Regions from separate parts of the Pseudomonas sp. GW822-FHT04C11 genome, predicted to be linked through region 1. Evidence: riboswitches for the same ligand, from Rfam matches in the RefSeq annotation. Region 1 holds a riboswitch; the other holds the start of a gene.
What was found. Region 1 has a riboswitch for cobalamin ahead of cobO (cob(I)yrinic acid a,c-diamide adenosyltransferase). Riboswitches for the same ligand answer to the same signal wherever they lie in the genome.
Positions count from the first base shown of each region.

Region 2: another riboswitch for cobalamin. It lies ahead of cobW (cobalamin biosynthesis protein CobW); the one in region 1 lies ahead of cobO (cob(I)yrinic acid a,c-diamide adenosyltransferase).

Region 1 covers NZ_JBXAMS010000009.1:9,947-13,304, forward strand. The annotation lists gene AC1RJ3_RS16250 (PQQ-dependent sugar dehydrogenase) at 1-149, opposite strand, end outside; gene AC1RJ3_RS16255 (hypothetical protein) at 215-799, opposite strand; cobalamin riboswitch at 957-1,191, shown strand; gene cobO (cob(I)yrinic acid a,c-diamide adenosyltransferase) at 1,274-1,885, shown strand; gene AC1RJ3_RS16265 (cobyrinic acid a,c-diamide synthase CobB) at 1,882-3,219, shown strand; gene bluB (5,6-dimethylbenzimidazole synthase) at 3,216-3,358, shown strand, end outside.
Region 2 covers NZ_JBXAMS010000004.1:261,323-264,680, forward strand. The annotation lists gene cobN (cobaltochelatase subunit CobN) at 1-902, opposite strand, end outside; gene cobW (cobalamin biosynthesis protein CobW) at 906-1,973, opposite strand; cobalamin riboswitch at 2,072-2,283, opposite strand; cobalamin riboswitch at 2,504-2,729, shown strand; gene AC1RJ3_RS09010 (CbtB domain-containing protein) at 2,830-3,021, shown strand; gene AC1RJ3_RS09015 (CbtA family protein) at 3,033-3,358, shown strand, end outside.

The sequences.
Region 1 (3,358 bases):
ATGTTCACTGTCGGGATCAGCGTCTTGTGCGGTTCCGGCAGCTTGGGCGATGGGCCCGTGCCGTCCGACACTGGCAAGGTGGCGGACTCCCCGCAGGCGGCGAGCCCTCCGGCGATGGCGATAACAAGGACGAATCGAGGCTTGAGCATGCTGATTTCCCTATGAATGCATCACCTCATCATAGAGGAACCTGATCGATGGAAGGTTCAACCTGTCAGCCGCGGGCCTCTTTGAGCAATACCGCGATGCCCGGATGGTAGTTGCCGGCTTCGTTGTGCAATTTGCGATAGGCGTAGGGAAAGTACCAGGCCACTGCGCAGGTGTGTTCCTTTTGCAGATCGTCGACCATGTCCTGGAGTTCTTCCGGCGTAGGGCTGTGCTGGGCTTTTTGTGGGGCGACGAACAGGCAGCCGAGCTTCAGGTCGCTGGCGTAGCTGATTTTTTTCGCATCGCTCACGACATCGAGCAAGGCCTGGGTCAGATTCAGGTTGTTGACTCGCGGCCAGCGTTGCGTGGCTTGAAGGTAGGCGCGTTCTTCTCCACTGGCGATAAACAGGTCGGCGCGGCCATTACGCTCGCCTTCCTCGATCTGCTTTTTTGTCGGAGTCTGTTCAAGGGTGACCATTTCTGCCATCCACGCCGCCGCTGAAAGCAGGCTCAGGTTGGCGCGTTCGTCAAACCAGTAAGGGCTTTCGTTATCGCCGCGTACCGCGTTGTAACGGTCGATGCACTCGAACCAGCGTTCCAGTACCGGGCGCAGGAATTCCAGCTTCGGGTTACTGATGATCATGCCTTGCATGTTGCCCCCTCTTTGTTCTTGTAATGTAAGGTTGTGGCTCTTTGATATCACCGCTTTCAGTGTGGCACAAGATTGGCGCCAGTTTATTGATCGGGATCGGTTTCTATCCATTGATGAGCCCCCGGCTTTAATTGACGCTCCACCCCCAACCCTCTAACCTTCGCGACTTGTTTCAGGTGCTCTGTGACCCTGTGGTCGACCGAGTGAAACAGGGAAGCCGGTGAGGGCGCGTTCTTTGACAGAGCGGGCGACGATCCCGGCGCTGCCCCCGCAACGGTAAATGAGTAAAAGCTGCGCTTTGAGCCACTGTGTCGAAGGTCGATATGGGAAGGCGCGCAGTCAGGCGTCAGCCGCTTATGAGCCCGGAGACCGGCCTGATCCATCCAGCGGCATCACGGTGGGCGATGCCAGGCTTCTTGCCGTCTATTTCTATGCCTGCCCGCCGTTATCCAGCCTCAACGGAGAGCTCCCCCCATGACTGATTCCCCCGATCGTGACGAACGCCATCTGGCACGCATGCTGCGCAAGAAAGCCGTGATCGATGAGCGCATTGCCAACTCGCCGAATGAATGCGGCTTGCTGCTGGTCCTGTCCGGCAACGGCAAGGGCAAAAGCAGTTCTGCGTTCGGCATGCTCGCCCGGGCGATGGGCCACGGCATGCAGTGCGGCGTGGTGCAGTTCATCAAGGGGCGCAGCAGTACCGGCGAGGAGCTGTTCTTCCGGCGGTTCCCGGAACAAGTGCGCTTCCACGTGATGGGCGAAGGTTTCACCTGGGAAACCCAGGATCGCCAGCGCGATATCGCCGCCGCCGAGGCCGCATGGGACGTCTCCCGCGAATTGCTGCGTGACCCGGCCATTGGTCTGGTGGTGCTCGATGAACTGAATATCGCCCTCAAGCACGGTTATCTGGACCTTGATCAGGTGCTCAGCGACTTGCAGGCGCGTCCGCCGATGCAACACGTGGTAGTCACGGGTCGTGGTGCCAAGCCGGAAATGATCGAACTGGCGGACACCGTTACCGAAATGGGCATGATCAAGCATGCTTTCCAGGCCGGGATCAAAGCGCAGAAAGGCGTTGAGCTGTGAGTGAGCCGCGTTTTTGCCCGGCGGTACTGATTGCCGCGCCGGCTTCCGGTCAGGGCAAGACCACTGTCACCGCGGCGCTGGCCCGTTTGCATCGCAATCAGGGGCGCAAGGTCCGGGTGTTCAAATGCGGTCCGGACTTTCTCGATCCGATGATTCTCGAGCGCGCCAGCGGTGCGCCGGTGTATCAACTGGACATGTGGATGGTCGGCGAGCAGGAAAGTCGTCGGCTGTTGTGGGAAGCCGCCGCTGAGGCTGATCTGATTTTGATCGAAGGCGTGATGGGGTTGTTCGATGGCACGCCGTCCAGCGCCGATCTGGCGCGGCATTTCGGTGTGCCGGTGCTGGGCGTGATCGATGGCACCGCCATGGCTCAGACCTTCGGCGCGCTGGCGTTGGGGCTCGCACGTTATCAGCCGGACTTGCCGTTTGCTGGTGTCTTGGCCAACCGCGTCGGCACCTTGCGTCACGCGCAATTGCTCGAAGGCAGCCTCACTGAAGGCTTGCGCTGGTACGGCGCCTTGTCCCGGGAAACCGGAATCGAATTGCCTAGCCGTCACTTGGGGCTGGTCCAGGCCAGTGAATTGAATGACCTCGATCTGCGCCTCGACGCTGCGGCCGAGGCGTTGGCCAGCAGCTGCGAAGTGGCATTGCCGCCTGCCGTCGAGTTCGCTGCGCCTGACGTGATTACCGCCGAGCCATTGTTGGCCGCTGTGCGAATCGCGGTGGCTCGCGATGAAGCGTTTGCCTTCACGTATGGCGCGAGCCTCGACTTGTTGCGGGCGATGGGCGCCGAGTTGCGATTCTTCTCGCCGATCCATGACCGTGAACTGCCTGAAGCGGACAGCTTGTATCTGCCCGGTGGTTATCCGGAATTGCACCACGTGGCGTTGGCTGAAAACCGCACAATGCTCGATGCGATTCGCGCACACCACGCCGCTGGCAAGCCGTTGCTGGCCGAATGCGGCGGCATGCTCTATTTGCTCGACTCACTGACCGATGTCGATGGCACGCGCGCTGAGTTGCTGGGGCTGCTGGCCGGTGATGCGGTGATGCAAAAGCGTCTGGCCGCGTTGGCCCTGCAAGCGGTCGAATTACCTGAAGGCGCGTTGCGCGGCCACACGTACCACCATTCATTGACCAGCACCGAGCTTGAGCCGATCGCTCGCGGCCTGAGCCCTAACGGCGGGCGCGGTGCCGAGGCGGTTTACCGTGACGGGCGGATGACGGCGTCTTATGTGCACTTTTATTTCCCGTCCAATCCATCGGCGATCGCCGCGCTGTTTGCGCCAGACCTGAATCTTGTAGAGGCGGGCTCGCCCGCGAAGCGGCCATGACCGACAACGCATTTTCCGAGGCCGAACGCGAAGCGGTGTATCGCGCGATTGCCGAGCGTCGCGACATGCGTCACTTCAGTGGCGGCAGCGTCGAGCCCGAACTGCTTCGGCGGTTGCTCGAAGCGGCGCATCGGGCGCC
Region 2 (3,358 bases), on a different contig from region 1:
CGCCAACCGGGTTCGTTGTCCTGGGCGCAGATCGCCTGGATCACCGGGATATTGCGCCGGAAGGGTCGCAGATGCGGGGCTTCGGGGCTCGATTGAGCAAACCCGGTGGTGTTGAGAATCACCGAGGCCTGCACCTCATCCAGCCAGTCTTCGACCACCGTCAGGCAGCCGGGCTCTTTCAAACTGGCCAGCGCTATCGGCAGCGGGTTCAGCCCCGCTGCCTGCAAGCGCTGGCAGAAAACATCGATGAAAGCGGTGTTCGCCGCCTGCAAGTGCGAACGGTAAAACAGCACCGCCGCCACCGGTTGATCAAGCTGCCAGTCGGCTTGCCAATCGCCCAGCGTCGCGTTGCTTTTGTGTGGGTGGTAAATCGCGGTACGCGGCAGGGTCTGCGGTTCGGACCAGTGGTAATCGCGGCCCAGCCAACGGCTGGCCAGACAGCGATACAAATCCAGCGCATTGCCCATGCCGCCCTGACGCAAAAAGTGCCAAAGCCGCTCGCGGTCTTCGACAGGCACGGTACTGAGGTCGCTGAGCTCCGGGTCAGGACGGTCATCGCCCGGCACCAGAATCAGTTGCACACCGCGTTGCGACAGCTCCACCAGACGTTCGATGCCGTAGCGCCAATAGGCAATCCCGCCGTGCAGCGAGATCAGAATCACCTTGGCGTGGCGCAGCACTTCGTCGACATACAAGTCGACCGAGGCGTGGTTCTGCACCTGCATCGGGTTGGCCAAACGCAGGCTCGGATAGTCCTCGGGCAACTGCTGCGCCGCTTCGGCGAGCAGCGCCAGACTGGAGTCGCCGCTGCACAGAATCACCAGCTCGGCGGGGGTTTGGCCAAGGTCGGCAATGTTGTCATCCGAGACGAAACCGCCGGGCTGGGTCCTGAGCAGGTGCATGGGTTAAACGCTGAGCGCGGCGCGCAATTGCGCTTCGAGCAAGACGGCGTCCAATTGCTGGCCGATCAGCACCAGACGGGTGCTGCGCGCTTCGTCTGCGCCCCACTGACGGTCGAAGTGCTTGTCGAAACGCGTACCCACGCCCTGGATCAGCAGGCGCATCGGCTTGCTCGGGATCGCGGCGAAGCCCTTGACCCGCAGGATGCCGTGCTGAACCACCAATTGGGTCAGGGCGTCAAGCAACAGGCTTTCGTCGGCTTGCGGCAGTTCGATGGAAATCGAATCGAAGGCGTCGTGATCGTGATCATCGTGGTCGTCGCCATCGTGGTGATGGTCGTGGTGGCTGTGACGTCCGTCGATGTGCTCTTCAGAGCCGGCGCCCAGACCGATCAGCACGTCCAGCGGCAAACGACCGCTGCTGGCTTCGATGATCTTCACCGCTGGTGGCAGTTCTTCGGCGACTTCCAGGCGCACTTTGGCCAGATCCGCAGGACTGATCAGGTCGGCCTTGTTGAGGATCACCAGGTCGGCACTGGCCAGTTGGTCGGCGAACAGCTCGTGCAGCGGCGATTCGTGATCCAGATTCGGGTCGAGTTTGCGCTGGGCGTCGACCTGGTCCGGGAAGGCGGCAAAGGTGCCGGCGGCCACGGCCGGGCTGTCGACCACGGTGATCACCGCATCCACGGTGCAGGCGCTGCGGATTTCCGGCCACTGGAAGGCCTGGACCAACGGTTTTGGCAGGGCCAGGCCAGAGGTTTCGATAAGGATGTGGTCGAGGTCGCCGCGACGGGCAACCAGTTCGCGCATCACCGGGAAGAACTCTTCCTGAACCGTGCAGCACAAGCAGCCGTTGGCCAGCTCATACACGCGGCCGTTGGCTTCTTCTTCGGTGCAGCCGATGGAACATTGTTTGAGGATTTCGCCGTCAATGCCCAGCTCGCCGAACTCGTTGACGATCACCGCGATGCGCCGGCCCTGGGCGTTATCGAGCATGTGTCGCAGCAAGGTGGTTTTGCCCGAACCGAGGAAGCCGGTAACGATGGTGACGGGAAGTTTGGCCAGTGTTTTCATCGGATGCCCTTTGGCAAGGTGGCGGGCATACGGGACGACAACCGGCAGCGCTTGAGCGCGCGGAAGAATTCGCCACCGGATCACCCCGCCCGGTTGTAGTGAGAATCTGTATCGAGGCAGGTCTCCTGGCTGACGGTGGGCCAGTCATTCGACTGGCGGTTCCTGCACCTTCCCGCGCCTGAAAACAAAAGAGCGCAGTGGCATGGCAGAAACAAAACCGTTCACAGTTGCGGGGGCAGCCGCGGCATCGACCGCGTTCCCTTCTTAGCTTCGGCGCACGCGCCAAAGAACCTCGAAAGCGCAAGGCTACGCATCGCATCGGGGCGGGTCAATGTTCGCGATCCACCGTGGCGAGGGAGCTTGCTCCCGCTGGGTCGCGAAGCGGCCCCTCATTCCCGCAAGTACCCCGCGTGCACACGATTTACGACGGCTGCGCCGCCGAGCGGGAGCAAGCTCCCTCGCCACAGGGTTCTGCTTAGATCTCAACTGAGAACGCGTGCCAATTGACGCCCCGCCCTCGCCCATGCTCTCCTACACGCCTTGTTACGGGTGCCCTTCACAGGGTGAAACGGGAAACCGGTGAATCATGTGCTTTACTCAAAAGCCATGTCAGTCCGGTGCTGCCCCCGCAACGGTAAGCGAGCGAAGAATCAGATCCACTGTGCCAGCAGTTCGGCATGGGAAGGCGATTCTTGCAGGTTCGGCGAATGCCAGCCCCTCGTGAGCCCGGAGACCGGCCCGCAACACATCAATAACAAACCCGCGGTGGGCGGGCGCTGTTTTAGCCTCTGCGTGCCCGGCTCGCGGGGGTTTACATGCGCTCGATTCACCCACTGACTGACCAGAGGGAAGCGCCATGTCGATCATCAGCAGCACTCGCCACGTCACCGCCAGCACCACCTCCACCCTGAACCAACGCCTCGTTGCCGCTATTGGCGCATCGATTCTGGGCGCGTGCCTTGTGTATTTCGCCGGTTTCTCGCACATCGACGCGGTGCACAACGCCGCCCACGATACCCGTCACAGTTCTGCGTTCCCGTGCCACTGAGACCTGCCGAGATGATCAAGCGTATAGCGCAAACCGCAGGTTTCACCGGCTTGCTGGCCGCCCTGCTGCTGACCCTGCTGCAAAGCTTCTGGGTCGCGCCGCTGATTCTGCAGGCGGAGACCTACGAAAAAGCCCCGGCGGCTGAAGTCCATGAACATGCCGAAGGCGCCATGGCTGGCCACACCCACGATGCAGAGGCTTGGGAACCGGAAGATGGCTGGCAGCGCGTGCTGTCGACCACTGGCGGTAATCTGGTGGTCGCCGTCGGTTTTGCGCTGATGCTCGCGGGTCTCTACACCCTGCGCGCGCCGACTCGCACTTCTCAAGGCCTGCTCTG